DNA from 4 places in the Paenibacillus sp. FSL R5-0473 genome. Region 1 is predicted to be linked to each of the others. Evidence: riboswitches for the same ligand, from Rfam matches in the RefSeq annotation. Region 1 holds a riboswitch; each other region holds the start of a gene.

What was found. A riboswitch is a leader RNA that binds a small molecule or an ion and turns the genes downstream of it on or off. The one in region 1 is predicted to bind cyclic di-AMP.
Region 2: another riboswitch for cyclic di-AMP. It lies ahead of MKY28_RS08735 (3D domain-containing protein); the one in region 1 lies ahead of MKY28_RS25590 (C40 family peptidase).
Region 3: another riboswitch for cyclic di-AMP. It lies ahead of MKY28_RS18865 (hypothetical protein); the one in region 1 lies ahead of MKY28_RS25590 (C40 family peptidase).
Region 4: another riboswitch for cyclic di-AMP. It lies ahead of MKY28_RS15550 (C40 family peptidase); the one in region 1 lies ahead of MKY28_RS25590 (C40 family peptidase).

What each region holds. Positions count from the first base shown of each region.
Region 1 is NZ_JBBORL010000001.1:5,806,720-5,810,909, forward strand. Features, by position in the region: gene MKY28_RS25580 (M1 family metallopeptidase) at 1-1,097, shown strand, start outside; gene MKY28_RS25585 (hypothetical protein) at 1,108-1,959, shown strand; cyclic di-AMP (ydaO/yuaA leader) riboswitch at 2,205-2,342, shown strand; gene MKY28_RS25590 (C40 family peptidase) at 2,346-2,816, shown strand; gene MKY28_RS25595 (GNAT family N-acetyltransferase) at 3,171-3,665, shown strand; gene MKY28_RS25600 (c-type cytochrome) at 3,816-4,172, shown strand.
Region 2 is NZ_JBBORL010000001.1:1,989,969-1,994,158, reverse strand. Features, by position in the region: gene lpdD (prenylated flavin chaperone LpdD) at 1-41, opposite strand, end outside; gene MKY28_RS08740 (polysaccharide deacetylase family protein) at 197-988, shown strand; gene MKY28_RS08735 (3D domain-containing protein) at 1,096-1,770, opposite strand; cyclic di-AMP (ydaO/yuaA leader) riboswitch at 1,773-1,969, opposite strand; gene MKY28_RS08730 (amino acid ABC transporter ATP-binding protein) at 2,188-2,910, opposite strand; gene MKY28_RS08725 (ABC transporter substrate-binding protein/permease) at 2,897-4,190, opposite strand, start outside.
Region 3 is NZ_JBBORL010000001.1:4,282,231-4,286,420, forward strand. Features, by position in the region: gene MKY28_RS18855 (Nramp family divalent metal transporter) at 1-443, shown strand, start outside; gene MKY28_RS18860 (HAD family hydrolase) at 548-1,231, opposite strand; gene MKY28_RS18865 (hypothetical protein) at 1,359-1,754, opposite strand; cyclic di-AMP (ydaO/yuaA leader) riboswitch at 1,874-2,049, opposite strand; gene MKY28_RS18870 (glutathione peroxidase) at 2,422-2,901, shown strand; tRNA gene MKY28_RS18875 (tRNA-Leu) at 3,048-3,130, opposite strand; gene MKY28_RS18880 (urease accessory protein UreF) at 3,575-4,190, shown strand, end outside.
Region 4 is NZ_JBBORL010000001.1:3,590,528-3,594,717, forward strand. Features, by position in the region: gene pelA (pectate lyase) at 1-909, opposite strand, end outside; cyclic di-AMP (ydaO/yuaA leader) riboswitch at 1,338-1,469, shown strand; gene MKY28_RS15550 (C40 family peptidase) at 1,475-1,939, shown strand; gene MKY28_RS15555 (carboxymuconolactone decarboxylase family protein) at 2,013-2,342, opposite strand; gene MKY28_RS15560 (hypothetical protein) at 2,484-2,702, opposite strand; gene MKY28_RS15565 (hypothetical protein) at 2,822-3,151, opposite strand; gene MKY28_RS15570 (xanthine phosphoribosyltransferase) at 3,249-3,830, opposite strand; gene MKY28_RS15575 (YkvI family membrane protein) at 4,035-4,190, shown strand, end outside.

The DNA of each region.
Region 1 (4,190 bases):
CATGGGCAGCTTCACCGGATTTTGTCTACGCCGAGGAACCCTTCTCTGCACCCAATGTGCCTGGTGTACGAATCAAGTTATATCTGGACCCTGCTCATCAGGATCTGAAAGAACGTTACTTCTACGCCGCGAAGGCCGCTCTAGCCAATTATAGCAAATGGTTTGGCCCATATCCTTACGCTACCTTATCCATCGTAGTTCCACCCAAAGCGGGGAACGGCGCTGGAGGTATGGAATACCCTACGCTAGTTACGGCCTTTGGAGCCGATGATACTACTCCGGGTTATGACCTGGAACGTACCGTAGTCCACGAGATTGGACACCAGTACTTCTACGGCATGGTTGCCAGCAACGAATTCGAGGAAGCCTGGCTGGATGAGGGATTCACCTCTTATGCAGAAGACAAACTGATGGAGCAGGAATACGGATTGATTCCGAATCTGCCGGTACAATCGGGACTGATTACGTCTCCTTCATCCTTAACACAAGAATCCTGGAAGTTCGATTCACAGAATGAGTATGCAGCCAATGTCTATACACGTGGCAAACTTGTATTGCTTGGTATCGAACATCAAGTCGGCGCAAAAAAGATGGAACGTATTCTCTCTACCTATGTGAAGAAGTACCGTTTCAAACATCCCACTTCGGCTGATTTCCAGAAAATTGTGGAACAAGTGACCCGCACTTCCTGGTCTGATTATTTTGACCAATATGTCTATGGTAACGGGATGGCTGACTTTGCTGTAGAGAAGATTCGTGTTACGCCCGTACAGAAAGACGGTCAAACATTGTACGAGTCATCCGTGACAATTGCAAAAAAAGGCAGTGATTACAGCGCCGTTCCTGTTCGTATTGCTTTTGAAGACGGACATATCCTCACCAAGCAATGGAATGGCAAAGAAGATCGCATCACGTATAAATTAACTCACACATCCCCCGTATCCTGGGCCATGACCGATCCCCTGTACTCGATCGTGCTGGAGAACCGCCATATGAACAATTTCCTGAAATCCGGACTGGATGAGCGGGCGAAGTCCCGCTGGAGCATGAGTGTAACCAAACTAATAGAAGCCATATTTGGAGGTCTGTCATGGTGAGGTGGAAACGGTGAAAGCGAAAATACGTGAAGGCTGGTTTCTCGTCCGTCAGCATATGTTCATTGCCGCACTCTTATTTCTTTATCAACTCATTTGGGGATATTTCTTCTATCGAATGGTACAATCGGCGGTCATCCCACTACTCCTTCGCTATCCAGATGCTGATGCCGGTGAGCTGAGTACACTTTTGTTCAAAATGGAAAGTCAACTTAACCTGTCTACCCATCCGGAGGTTCATCGTTATCTATGGATTCTAGGGGGCATGCTGCTAGTTCGCATGTTGATCAGCCCCCTCATTCAGGCAGGACTGCTCTACTCACTTCAGCACTTTAATTCTACAGAAGAGCGTATCCCCTTTGTCCGCGGAATCAAAAATCTGTGGAAACCGATGCTGCTGCTCCACACCATACGTACATTATTGATACTTCTGCCCGCCTACTGGCTCATACCGAAGCTCTACTCGATTCTCATGGACGGATTTCATTCCCTTCAATTACTGTTGCCTGGTATACCTTATGTTGCTGCCTGGGTTGTATATGGTTGGATCATCCACCATGTCATACTCTACATGCAGTTCGGTGTTTCGGCACCAGAAGGAGAAGGCGGGGCTCACGGTACCCTCAAAGCCCTCTGGATTGCACTGCGTCATCTCATCGCTGTAATCGGCATTGCATTACTGCTGGGCGGAGTACACCTGCTCGTCTTTGGGGCATTCACTACAGCCTCATGGTTATTAACAGGACTGACCGGACTTATACTACAACAGACGTATCCACTTGCCAGATGTCTATTGAGTCTGTGGAAAATATGCAGCCATTTCCGATTATGGCAGTCCAAAATATCCAAAGGTGAGAGCAGATAGTTTAAAAATTGTTACCATCACATGTTAAACTCATGGCCTAATATGTACTTATAAATAGGCAAACCTCAACCTTTCCCCGTCAAAGGTCGAGGTTTTTTTTGCTAATTTTGTTGCTAAACGTTGCCAAAGCCGTACTCCTCTGTTACAATAATCGCAGTGAGTTTTTAGTAACAACTTTGTAATCTTTACATTCATATTTGTAACTACTTAAAATTAAATCGTCATTTCTTGATTTCGCAGGTGCATAACTAGCATAGCCAAATTCCTGGCACCTGGGAAGCGGGGGAACCAGTTATGGGTGAATTGATCTTGCTACAGAGGGATCATAGGGGACCTTCAACCGAATCCTTAAGCTAACCTCGCAGGCATTGGAAGGGGAATATCTCTTGTTCAAGAAGAAATTAACCGCAGCTGTACTTAGCATCACATTCGCTTTATCGCTTGGTGCAGGTAGCGCATTCGCAGATTCAAAGATGGACAAAGTAATTGATTCAGCAATGGGAACTACATATCAAAGTGGAGGAACAACGCTCAACGGCTTTGACTGCTCCGGATTTACACGGTATGTATTCGACAAGTTGGGTATTGATTTGGCACGCCAATCCAGTTCCCAATTCGACATGGGCGATTCCGTATCCCGCATGGAAATGAGAGCTGGCGATCTGGTGTTCTTTAATACAACAGGTAAAGGCGTATCCCATGTAGGAATCTTTGTAGGGGATGGAAAGTTCGCACACTCCTCTTCTTCCAAAGGCGTTACGATCAGTGCATTGAGTGAAAACTATTGGGCCAATCGTTATGTTGGCGCGAAACGGATTATGAGCACGGACGCATATGAATCACTGGCCCTTGACTAGGGACAAGCTGAGCAACATGATGCTGTAACCATTAACCATACTGGAACGAAGCAAGAAGCATAACAGAACCGCCCGGTACATTCTCCGCAGGAATGTATCCGGCGGTTTTTTTGTGCTTCAATCCTTATTCATGTTGCAAGTTATACTCGGGGCATATCCTGCGACATCAACAGGTTCATTTTGCGTTCGTTCGTCCGTGCCCTTATGATGTTTTTACCCATCCCGTTATAATATAAACGAAATTACCGGAACTTTTGTTTCATTTTTTTTCTTGGAAGGAAGACTTGCTAAATGAACATCTCTTTTGTAGAGTGGACAAAGAGTTCTGTTTCAAGGAAAGGAGCATGCAGGTGTATGAAGGAAACCCCTGTGACGTTTCACGTTGTACCCATGCGAGAAGAACATGCGGAGCTTATCTGCAGTTGGCAGTATGATCCGCCTTACAATATCTACAGCTGGCTCCCCTGGGAGCAGATGAAGGCTCTGGAAGTGGAATTCGGAGATGCACAGCTGCGGCAGGAGCAATATGCAATCGTCCTGGATCAGAACGATCGTATATGTGGGTTTGCTCAATACTTCCCACTTCAAGGGGTAACCCGGATTGGCCTTGGCATGCATCCAGAGCTGTGTGGTCAGGGTCAAGGGACAGCTTTTGTCTCTGCCATTGTACAGGAAGCTATTCGCCGAAATCCCACGAATGAGATTGATCTGGAAGTACTCACTTGGAATGCTCGTGCCATTCAAGTCTATCTGAAGAGTGGATTTATCACCCAGGATACATACGAACGACAGACCCCAAGCGGCTTGAAGCCCTTTCACTGTATGGTTTATGAAGGGCCTCGCGGTTAGAATCCATTGCAAAACAACCAAATTTGCCCCTTGTTATGTGATTAGTTCAAAAAATTCCCACAAAATGCTATGATGTCAGTACAGGTTCCGTTATAATGATATGGATAGTTTCAGGTTAGATGATCTTTCATTCTGGAGGGGACATAAGGGATGCACAAATGGATCATGAGCGGAGTATTTTTTGCAGCATGCGCTTTAGCTATTGTTTTAATGTTTACGCTTCCAGGGAAAGAAGAAGTGGCCGAAGAAGCCAAGCCAACCATGCCGGAAGTAACATTGGATGCCGGACAAGCTGAAGCACTGGTCAAAGCCAATTGTATTTCCTGTCACGGGGATCAGCTTCAAGGTGGCGTAGGACCTGCTCTGGCAAACATCGGCAGCCAGGATGATCTGGAGAAGATCTATTCTACGATTGTCAAAGGTAAAGGTGGCATGCCTTCCTTCAAGGGCAAACTGCAGGACGAAGAGATTGCAAATATCGCCATGTGGCTGTCAGAGAAGAAATAATCTCTGCACACGCATAAC
Region 2 (4,190 bases), 3.8 Mb from region 1:
ATCACCTGTAAACGTATGGATTTCAAATCATATGTACTCATATCCTATCCACCTACCCTTTTCTATATGTTTATATATGGAGGAATTATGGCTGTCATGAGCTAAATCCGCAATGAAACTTCTCACACTGCGCATATTTTATGGAACCCCCGGGCATACCAAGGAGAACGTCATTTTGGAAAAGGAGGCCGTTATTATGCGCGTACGCCTCATTATGCTGATGGTTATCGTTATTTTTCTAGGGGGATATCATGCTCCAGTTTCATCGCGGGATGTTTCAAGCCCATCAAGTGAATCAGTATCAGGTTCGGATTCTGCAGAAGAAGAACAACTGACATTGGGACAGTTACGTCAAAAATATGCCGATACGTTCAAAACCAATGGTCCTTCAACCAAGAAGGTTGCACTGACTTTTGATGATGTACCTGATCCACGGTTTACTCCACAAGTGCTGGATGTATTGAAGAAATACAATGTCAGAGCTACATTCTTCATCGTGGGTAGTCGTGCTGAGAAACATCCGGATCTAGTGAAACGCATTGTTAAGGAAGGGCATATGGTTGGTAATCACAGCTACAATCATCCTGAATTCAGTAAGCTGTCGATGAATGCCTTTCGCAAACAAATTTTACATACCGGGGATATTATTCAACGTTTGGCGGGTTATACGCCCAAGATGATTCGGCCACCTTATGGAGACATTAATGAAGAACAGCTGAGATGGGCTGCCAAACAACACTATAGCATTGTGAACTGGAACGTAGACTCCCTGGACTGGAAAGGCCTTTCAAAGGAACAGGTGAAAGATAATATCCTGTCTGCCGTAAAACCCGGCTCCATCGTTCTGCAACATGCTGGAGGCGGTGTAGGGTCAAACCTGAACGGCACGATTGAGGCTTTGCCTGAAATTATTGAGGAACTACGTAATCGGGGATATGAACTGGTCACCTTGGACGAAATGCTGGGATTGCCAAAGGCCAAAGATTAAGATGACCGTGATAGAAATAAATGAGAATATTAAAAGGGTGCTGTTCAATCGCGAATTAGCGACTGGCAGACACCCTGTTTGAATTCATTTAAAATGTTATTTTCTCTCTACTTCAGAATGTACAGCTCGATATCCTGAAATCCAAATGAGCTTACAGACTGTTTGCTACCCGGTATAAAGATATCAATCCGGTGACCTTTGATTGCACCGCCCACATCCCGCGCTGTGGCTACAAAAGCCTGTTTTGGCAATCCTGGATGGCTGTGACCAGTTACCAGTACTTTGGTTCCAAGTGGAATTACACTTGGATCAACTGCAATCGTGCCCAGTTCAAGGTCATTTCCGAAATAATCGACTGCACCCCAGCCTCCATTTTCAGACGGATCTGCAGAGTATGCCGTTGCTTTCACGTTAACGGCTTTGCTGTAATCGAATGTTTTACCCCAGGCTTGAACCACTTTGTTATCTGCGTTAACGTCCAAGCTCGCTGTAGTAACAGTCTTCGCTTGGGTCTTGCTCTCCGTTGCCGCAGCAGCTGCTACATTGTTTGCCTTACCGGGAATCGTAATTTTCAAACCACCATAAATGTTGTAAGGTGAAATGTCGTTGTTTGCTTTAACCAACGTGTTCATTGCTACTCCATATTGTTTTGATAAGGTGTAGAAGGTATCCCCTTCTTTGGCCACATGAACTGAATCGGCGTGAGCCGGAACGGCTTGAATGAGCATTGCTGTTGTCAATAATGCTACTGCTGTTTTGGCTATACGTTTCTTGTTAATCATGGTCTTCCTCCCTCATTGTGCCTGCGAAGTTAGTTGTCGGATTCGGATGAGGAGCCCACCCTATAGGTTCTTCATTACATTTGAAACGTTATGTACCCCTAATTCACCCCAAGCAGTGTGCTGTAGATCTTCCCCCTGCACAATCTGCATCGTTACATCCCCCGCACTCCCTGTCCGGAAGTTTCGGCAGAGTTCAATATATCACAATTTTGTAACCTGAACTTGTAGTAATTCTTACCAAATGGTTTTTAGCATGTAAGCATTTGTAAGAATACTGGTTAATTCAGAAAGTTTGGTTGACCCGATTCCTTTACATTTGGTAACAGAATAGTTACTTTTCCGAATCCATACGTCATTATTATCCATAAAAAATAGCGTTACCGACTCGAAGTCAGTAACGCTATTTGATCACATCGTTTAGAGTACTTTCGCAAGAAAATCACGTGTACGTGAATTTTTGGGTGCTCCAAACACCTCATCAGGTGTTCCCTCTTCCACAATAACCCCGCCATCCATGAACAAGATGCGGTCTCCCACTTCACGTGCGAAACCCATCTCATGGGTTACGATGACCATCGTCATTCCGCCTTCTGCAAGACGTTTCATGACATCCAGCACTTCGCCGACCATCTCAGGATCCAGTGCCGACGTAGGCTCGTCAAACAGCATCACATGCGGCTGCATGGCCAATGCTCTAGCAATGGCGATCCGCTGCTTCTGTCCACCAGACAGCTGATTCGGGAATGTATCTTTTTTATCGTACAAGCCCACGGTGTTAAGCAGATCAGCAGCAATTTTCTCCGCTTCCTGAGTGGATTGTTTCTTCACTTTAATTGGAGCAATCGTGATGTTTTGCTCTACCGTTTTGTGTGGGAACAGGTTGAAGTGCTGGAACACCATGCCCATTTTCTCACGAGTTGCGTTAATGTTATGCTTGGGGTCCGTGATTGACACGCCTTCAAAATCAATCTCTCCTGAGGTAGGCTGTTCCAACAGGTTCAGACAACGTAAGAAAGTACTTTTACCTGAACCGGAAGGGCCGATGACTACAACAACCTCACCTTTGCCAATCGTCACGTTAATGCCCTTAAGCACATCGTTATTACCATAAGATTTGTGTAATTGTCTAACGTCTATCACTTGCACTCAACTTCCTTTCCAGTCGTCCCAGCAGCTTGGACAAAATGAACGTCATTACAAAGTAGATGGCTGCTGCAATCAAAAATGGACTCAAGCCTTGGTACGTAATGTTTTTGACTACACTTGCCTGATACATAATGTCCACCATACCGATAACGGAGATAATGGAGGATTCTTTGATGATGGTTATGAATTCATTACCGATCGCTGGTAATACAGCTTTGAAGGCTTGTGGCAATATGATATAACGCATCGCGGCGCCTCTTCCCATACCTAATGAACGCGCTGCCTCCAACTGACCACGATCCACACCTTGGATACCTGCACGGAAAATCTCCGCCAGATAGGCACCACTATTGATTGAAAGCGTAATGATACCTGCCTGAAGTGCAGTGAAGTTAATGCCAAAGCTCAGAGAAAAACCATAGTAAATAATCATCAATTGTACCAGCATCGGTGTGCCACGGATCACTTCAACGTATGCCGTACCGATCCAGCGCAAGATTGCAGCGTCATGCAAACGGAACAAACAGATGATCAATCCAATAATTACCCCGAAGATAACCCCAAGTGCAGACAACAGAAGTGTGTATCCTACACCTGTAGCATAGAAACTTTTGTACTCCCAGAATACTTGGAAAATATTTTGTGATTTGTTCGCTTTATCCGCCATCAAGAGGCTGGCGTCCGTCACCATCTGATTGATTTTATCTTCGCTTTTCAGTCGCTCCAGTGTTCCATTTACTGCAGCTAGCAGCTCGGTATTACCTTTACGAATCCCGATTGCCGCTTCTGCTTGTTCTTCGTCCGGAACAGCAGCAGCAAGTCCAATGATATCGTCCAGATAACCTGCAGCAACGGTATCTTCAACGATTGCCGCATCAATGCGTTTTGTTTGCAGTTGAAGCACGATATCCGAGATTTTATCCAGCGCAGTAAGCTTCGCTCCTGGAATACTCTGTCCGATCGTTTCCTGAATGGAGCCTTTCTGAACGCCAATCTTCGCATTTTCAAGTTCTGCCATAGTTGGATATTTGTCTTTATCCACATTTCGAACCATAATCACTTGTTTTGATTTATAATAGGTGTCGGAAAAATCGATACTTTTCTTCCGCTCATCCGTCGGCGTCATACCTGAAATCACCAGATCAACACGCCCGCTCTGCAATGAAGGCAGGAGACCGTCGAAGCCCATATCCTCAATCACAAGCTCAGCGCCAAGATCTTTGGCAATCTCTTTGGCGATCTCTATATCGAAGCCAACGATTTCATCTTTGCCA
Region 3 (4,190 bases), 1.5 Mb from region 1:
CAGATGCCTATCATCTGCTGACACCTCTATTGGGTACTACGGTTGCAAGTATTCTGTTCGGTGTGGCGCTGTTAGCATCAGGTCAGAACTCTACCCTTACAGGTACACTCGCTGGACAGATCGTTATGGAAGGTTTCCTGAACATTCGAATTCCGGCTTGGCTGCGCAGACTGGTCACACGTCTGATCGCCATCATCCCGGCGGTAATTGTGACAGCCATTGCAGGAGAACATGGCACAGAAGAACTGCTCATTTTGAGCCAGGTCGTGCTGTCGCTTCAATTGCCCTTTGCTGTAATTCCCCTGGTGATGTTCACAAGTGATAAAAAAAGCATGGGTGCATTCGCCAACAAATTGTGGCTTAAAATCATCTCATGGGTCATTGCCGCAATTATCGTTGTGCTGAATGTATATCTGATCATTCAGACGATCCGGTTGTTCTAATCTCATTTTAATTGGCTAAATACTAAAAAGGCTGATCAACTCCGGTATTTTATACCCAGTTGATCAGCCTTTATTGTTGCAATCCAATAAACAACCATCTGCATCTAATCCTGATTTGGTATCAATAACGGCAAGAGTTGATCCAATGAATCAACGGTCCAATCCGCACGTTTGTCATCCGATAGTTCTGGCTGGAATCTTCCGTAACCCTGCATAATTCGAATCGTACGCATGCCCAGCTTCCGAGCAGGTATAATGTCGTTATCGATCCGATCGCCGATCATGACGGCTTCCTCCGGTTCACAACCGGCCTGCTTCAAGGCCACAGCGTATAACTCAGGGTCTGGCTTGGACACTCCTTCTTCAGCCGAACATGCCAGAACATCAACATACTTCCGCAAGCCGTAGCTCTCCAGTCTCTCTTCCGTTCCAGGACTCTGATTGGCAATAATGCCAATGTGATAATGCCGTGACAACTGCTGAAGAACGGAATCTGCTGAAGGAAAAGGACGTTCAAGATCTTTTTGAAACTTCAGCTTGTCCTGAATCTGTTTCTGATGCCCCTCGTCTTCAACGAATGTGCGAATCGCCACTCTCATAGGCCATTGCTCATATTTTCGGTAACAGCTCGCGAACAGTTCGCGTACCGCCTCAATTGTCACCGGATACCCCAAAGCACAAGCTTCACGGACAAACTGTCCGATAATATCATCAACCGGCTCCCATTCATCCACCAGCGTATCTCCAACATCAAAAAACAACCATTTCAATCCACCTACATCCGGCACTCCAATTCCTCCTTGTAAGCATAAAAAAGAAGACTCACCATCCTGCATGAGTCTCCTCAAACTTCCGTTTATCGATACATTCAATTATAACAGGCACCTTACACCTGAGCAATCAGAAGCTATGGCATTAACCATTGAGGAGAAAGCCAACTTCCCCATTGAGCGAATATACAATCCGGTCTGCGCCCATGCCCCGATAGATGCCCTTAGGATGACTCTGCTCCGTAATGACGCACAGGGATTTCGATGTCCATGAACGGCAGATCTGTAAATAACGACAGGTCAGATTCAGGCTGTTCTCGAAAATAAACACGTTGCCTACGCTGCCCTGCGGCAAAAACCATTTTTGAGCTGCAGCCGTATTCATGCGAATAACATGTTCTACTCCGATTCTACGGAGTCTGCGCTCTTCCCCTGCACTGTTGGTTAGAACGGCAAACGGCATTTTTTTGTACATCAGCAATTTGATAAATTTGCGTCCTGCTTCATTTGGAGCAGTCACTAAGACCATCTCAGTATCCATCATTCGTTCCTCCCTTGGCGTGAAAAGACAACAAAAAAAGAAGCGTGGGGGACCAAGGCCTCCCGAACGCTTCTTAAATAACCCATGGCGAAAACACCATGAACCAGCGTACGGCTTGTTGCCTCTCCCTTTAACGCTTACGAGGTTAGCTGACGGATTCGGGCGCGAGAGTCGCCCTATTTCCGGCTGTCACCGGAAAATTCACCCCATGAATGCCCACTGTCCTGGACAGCGCATTCCGTTGGTTCCCCCGTTTTCCACTCATCAATGAATGGAAACTCAGCGATTAAAACATCGTTCGTATATCTTAAGGATAAGATCGAGCGATATTATCGTTTGTTTCGTTTTTCAAGTACATTTTAGTTTAAATTGAAATTACGTTATGAATCATACACCCGTGCCATGTCGGTGTAAAGTCCGCCCAGATCATCAAATCGGCAGATTTTTGCCAATTCCTATCCATAATAACGCTTACAACAAAGTTATACTCTATCTATCTCTTCAAGGCTATCTAATTCTCACTCTGGCGTAAATCACTTCGCAATTCATTCACGTATTCAGCACAACTTGCCTGTTTTGATTCTTTTAACACCATATTAGTTTTGCAATATTTAATTGCAACCAATATAATAGAAGATATAAGAGTAAATAAATGGAGGCGATTTAGATGACAGTCTACGATTACAAAGTGAATACCCTTCGCGGTCAAGAAGTTGAAATGTCCGACTACCGTGACAAAGTGCTCCTGATTGTGAATACGGCAAGCTCATGCGGCCTTACCCCTCAATTCAAAGGTCTGCAAGAATTGCAAGACAAGTTTCAAGATGCTCCATTTGAAGTGCTTGGTTTCCCAAGCAACCAGTTTGCACAGGAAAAAGGATCTTCCGACGATATTGCCGAGTTCTGTCAGATGAATTATGGCGTGAGCTTTCCCATGTTTGAGAAAATTGATGTGAACGGCTCAAGCGCTCACCCTCTTTTCCAACACCTGAGCACAGAAGCTCCTGGCCTGCTTGGCTCCAAAGCAATCAAATGGAATTTCACCAAATTCCTCGTGGATCAGAACGGACAGGTCATTAAACGTTATGCTCCCAAAACAACACCGGACAAGATTGAAGAAGATATCAAGAATTTGCTGCAAAAATAATACACAGGCCACCCGTAGCCGGTAGGTAGAGCAACATTCCTCCGGTAATGGATGGCCTTTTTTCAACCCAGATGTCATACTGTTCGAAAAAGACAAAAAAAGAAGCTTCCCATTAATGGAAAGCTTCTTTTTAATCGTTCATATGATGCGGTCGAGAGGACTCGAACCTCCACGGGCATACGCCCACTACCCCCTCAAGATAGCGTGTCTGCCATTCCACCACGACCGCATGTCGTAAATAATCGGCAACAGAATTGATTATACCGGGTTCAGAACTAAAAGTAAAGTATTTTTTAATACTTCTTTTTCAGCTAGGCATTTTCATCAAAAATCGCATAATCTCGTCATCATTACCCATGAACTGCATATTATTAGATTTGATCCCCTCTCTTTAGGTAAGAGCCGATCTTGTTGGTTCATTTATATATAGTCCTTCCTTATATATAGTCCTCCCTGCACTTCGTAAAATAAATAACACAATAAGTTATATAAAATAACACAAATATTAAATTCCATATTTAATCCATTAAATTTCACGGATACTATTGACAAAAAGCGGATATTTATGGGATGATAACTATCATATAATTCGGATTTTTAAACATAAAGCAAACAAAAAGGAATATAAATGTCACTTTAAGTGACATTTAACGAACACAGGAGGCGAATGATTGTGAACCGTGGGAATAAGCTGCTCGATTATGTCAAACTGCTTGATTCCTCTATTCAGGTTGGAGGGTTCACCCATTCCTTCGGCATGGATATCCATATCAGGGAGGGTACCATTCGTAATGCTGAAGATCTCGAATCATTCATGCGTTGTCAGTTGCATCCGAGCATCGTTCGTCTTGAAGGTATGGCTATCAAAGGCATCTATACCGCAACAGATCACAAGGATACATGGCGGATAGCTCTGATCGACAAGCTCGTCCATGTTCAGCGAACCCCTGGAGATCTCAGAGAACAAGCTGCCGCCATGGGTAAACGATTGATCAGACTCGCACGCGCTCTGCACCCCTGGATTGAATTCAGCCAGCTCGAACAGATCTTTGCCAAATATGATTCGGTTGGCTGCCTCTCCACTGTTCACGCCTGGATTAACCACCACCTCGACATCCCGGTCGAGGAGGCGGTCCTTGGTTACCTGCATTCAGCCATGAATGCCTGCATAACCGAAGCCTCCAAAGTCATTCCCCTGAACAACGATACAACCAAGGATCTGATGGTCCGCCTGGCCACAGATCTGGAGAATGAATGGAAGACCGTCAGCGCCTCGGCTGCGGATGGAC
Region 4 (4,190 bases), 2.2 Mb from region 1:
TCTTTCTTTATCAATATCACTTAATTTGTATTTAACTACCCCGTCACGACCAATAAAGATTGGTTTATCCGTTCCGATCTCATAGAAGCGTGCCCAAATTGGTGCAGCTTTGGAATCAGCGATAATTTTACTATCTCCATTAGCTCTTTCATACTTGTAACCCGTAATTTTCACTTTGTTAAACCAAGCCTCCGCTCCTTTAATGGATGCGGTAATTTTAGCGTTAGCAGGTCTGGTTTTCAGAAATTTAACAATCGTTACACTCTCTCCAGCTGTCAGCGATGGCACTTCGTAGATTCTTGCGCTCGCTGGTTTAAGAGAGCTGGAATCATGTTGTTGTCCCCATGCTGTCAGCTTACCACCTGAAACGACCTGTGTATTCAGAATCGCCTCCACACCTTTGGCAACTGAATTTTTACTGCGGTTAGCAAGTGTACTGTCGATAAATGAGAAATCACCTTTGCGTGCCGCTACTTCATCCAGCATGATCATTACATTAATCATGGCATCATCATTGTAAGTGATGTGCTTGTGGTATCCGGAGCTTTGGTAAACTTGTGGCCACCCGCCGTTTGAATACTGCATGTTGATCAAAAAGTTAATTCCTTTGATTGCAGCTGTGGAGTAACGCGGATCATTCGTCTTTTTAAATTCCTTCGCCAATCTTCTAATTTCTGAGTATGTAGCCTTGTTGTCTATCGTGGACTTTGCCCACTCTCCACTTGTCTGTTTATAATCTTTTCTCCAACCTCCATCCGGCAGCTGGTTCTTCAAAATATCAGAAATACTCGCTGTAGTACCCGACGCATCTGCAGCAGATACCGTCCCTACAGGGAGAACTGCCATTCCAACTGCTGAGAACACCATCGTACATGCCAGGACAAAAGTAATTATTTTCTTCGCTTTCAAATGTAACACTCTCCTATGTTCGTTTTTATAAATCTTCCACTTCTACTTTACCTATGATACGCGTCTCTAAACCTCCTTTATTTGTATTTATCGCATAATAAAATCAATTTTAATCCAATATGTGGATTGGATAATCAGATAATATGCAAAAAATCGATTTTTGTCAATATATGCAACTTAATGAATATAATCTCTCTAATTCTACATAACGGAATAGTTCTTTTAACTCATGACAAACCTATCTATTTATCAAAATTCGTCTTACACGAATCAATAATGACGTTTTTGTCATGAATGATACCCAAACTCGATCCCTTTTTTCATATAAAAACCTTAATTCCGCTAACATTGAGGTATTAAGAAAGGGTTTAAATGGGTTTGACAATTACGCATTTATGCAATATAGTTTCAAATAGTTACAAAAACTTAATTATTCATTGCCGAGTTTCATGTTTGAAAACGGGGGAACCAATTTGGGTGAATTATTCTTATACATAGGAAATATAGGGAACCTTCTACCGAACCCTTAGCTAACTCCGTAGGCATCGAAGGGAGAACATTGATTTTGAAAAAACTGATTATCTCCATTTTTGGAGCAGCTGTATTATTTACATCCGGGGCAACAAGCACAGAGGCAAGCAGTATCAACTCCGTAGTGAACAACATGACAGGTATTCCTTACAAATGGGGTGGCACAACTGTAGCCGGCTTCGACTGTTCTGGTTTTATGAGATATCTTTTCAACAAATACAGCATTGAATTACCACGTACTTCGCAGCAGCAAGCCAAAGCAGGTACTCCCGTATCCAAGAGCAATGTTCGGACAGGTGATCTGGTGTTCTTTAATACAACAGGCAAAGGCATTTCACATACAGGTGTATATATCGGCGGCGGACAATTCGCTCATGCCTCCAGCAGTAAAGGTGTAAGCATCACGAAGTTATCGAATCCATACTTCAATGATCGTTATGTAACAGCACGTCGGGTAACTGGACAGTTTATGTATGATAAAATGTTAGGTAAAATGTGATTCACATACAAAAAGGCATCGGTTATTAACCGGATGCCTTTTTTGCACTTAAAAATGTATGTTGCATTGCTTACTAATGCAGCGCCTTCTGCACTCGCATCGCACCCTGAGACAGGGCATGTCCTCCTCCAACAGCTCCGGCCACCGCAACGGTCTCCATAATCTCCTGATCTGTTGCTCCCTTGGCCCGGGCTTCTTCTACATGGTAGAAGGTACATACCTCATTGTTTGCGAATAATCCAATGCCAAGCGCAATTAGCTGTTTTGTCTTCGCATCAATCACGCCAGATTGGAAACATTCTCCGGTAAACTCATGATACGACTTCACCACACCTGGCAGCACATCGCTTAATGCTCCAATCTGATCCTTGTAGGCATGAACTTTATCATTCATCAATGTCATGGCTTGTAGCACACCCTCTCGGCTATAGTTACAGATCTTCCTCACTGTACCTATCTTCTCTCCCGAGTGAGCCATTTATGCCAAGAAATCATGGTAATTCCAAACATTTAACGCGCATGGCTCTGCCATAATTATAAGCTGTTACTCACTAAGTGGACTCTGGCGCGGCTCGCTGAACAGCTGATAGCTGTAACCTCGGTCCAGCTTAACGACACGTCGATTCTGACGACGGATAAGTACCTGCTCGCCATCCCAGGCAACCACAATCCCTTTCACATCGTTCGATTCCAGCTCGTCCCGTACTACTCTAACTTTCTCACCTGACAGACGCAGGGCGTCCAATTCTGTATCACTAATCATCTTCATGGCTCCTATATTTCAAATTTATTTACAAAAAGAGACCTAAATGAAAAGTCATTTAGGTCTCACGTGACTGTATTGGACTGTCATGTCATTCGAAATTATGTCCCGACTGAAAGTTACCGCTGCGCGTGCTCTTTGCTGTCGTTCTTCTCGAACCAAAAATCAAGCACTTTGGCGGACATCACACGTTCTTCAAGGTACTCCACTTGATGCGGTGTAAATTGTTCTTTCCAAGAGAAGGACAACTCTTCGCACAAGCCTACAATCGTCAGTAATTCTGACCAGGCAACATAGCGTTTGTACCAGAAAAATTGAGGATGTTCAATCATATAGGGATAAAGGTCATCGAATTCCGTATGTTTACAATCCAGGGCACGTTCAAAATGAACTTTCGATTCCGCCAGCTTATCATTAAAAAATTGTTCTGTTGCCGGTTGGTTCCCCATGGTGTTGCCTCCTCTCCCTAACATAACCCCATTATAAATGAAATCGGCGGTCATGCAAAGGCATAGTTCAAAAAATAGGCCCTATTCCTTTAAAATGTCACATTTCGTTATCGTCAAATTGTACTGTTCCATCGTTCAGGGAACGAATGCGTACCAAGGCTTCCACCGGAATACCCTGTTCACGAATCGTGCGTGCCCCCGCCTGAAAACTTTTCTCGACCACAACGCCGAATCCGACGAGTTCCGCACCGGAACGCTCGATAATTTTGATGACGCCACGAGCGGCATCTCCATTGGCAATGATATCATCAATGAACAAAATGCGGTCATTCTCATGAATGAACTCGCGGGATACCATAATGTCAGTTACAATTCCTTTGGTAAAGGACGGTACACGTTCACAGTAAGCATCAGGATCAGCCAGAAGTGTTTTTTTACGACGGGCGAATACAAGGGGCACCCCAAGTTCATAGGCTGCTGCAAAAGCAACCGGAATCCCTGAGGATTCTACCGTGATTACCCGAGTTACTCCACTTTCACGAAAACGGGCAGCAAACTCACGTCCCATCTCCATCGTTAATGCAGGATCAATCTGGTGGTTCAACAGACCATCCAGCTTTAATACTTGATCCGAGATAACCACACCTTCTTGTAATATTCGTTGTTTCAATAATTCCATGATTTGACCTCCCAAGCCTATCCTATGAGGTAAAAGTATCATATATCTATCTATAAGTTCAAGCGAAATTGCCTGGGCGCTGTCCTTGAGACGTAATTCAAGCCAAAGCTCATTATCGATTGTCATGACTTTCGTGGGTCAAGCATACCTTGTACCATGGTACCCGCATGTCCAAACTATACAGGGGCCTGAGAGGGGAAACACATGAAACAGGCATTTCGGGTGCTGCAGATCGCATTTACATACATCGGAACGGTTGTCGGAGCCGGCTTCGCTACAGGGCAGGAAATTTTGCAGTTTTTTACCCAGTATGGCAAATGGGCCACCATCACCATAGGCTTATCCACCATGCTCTTTGTC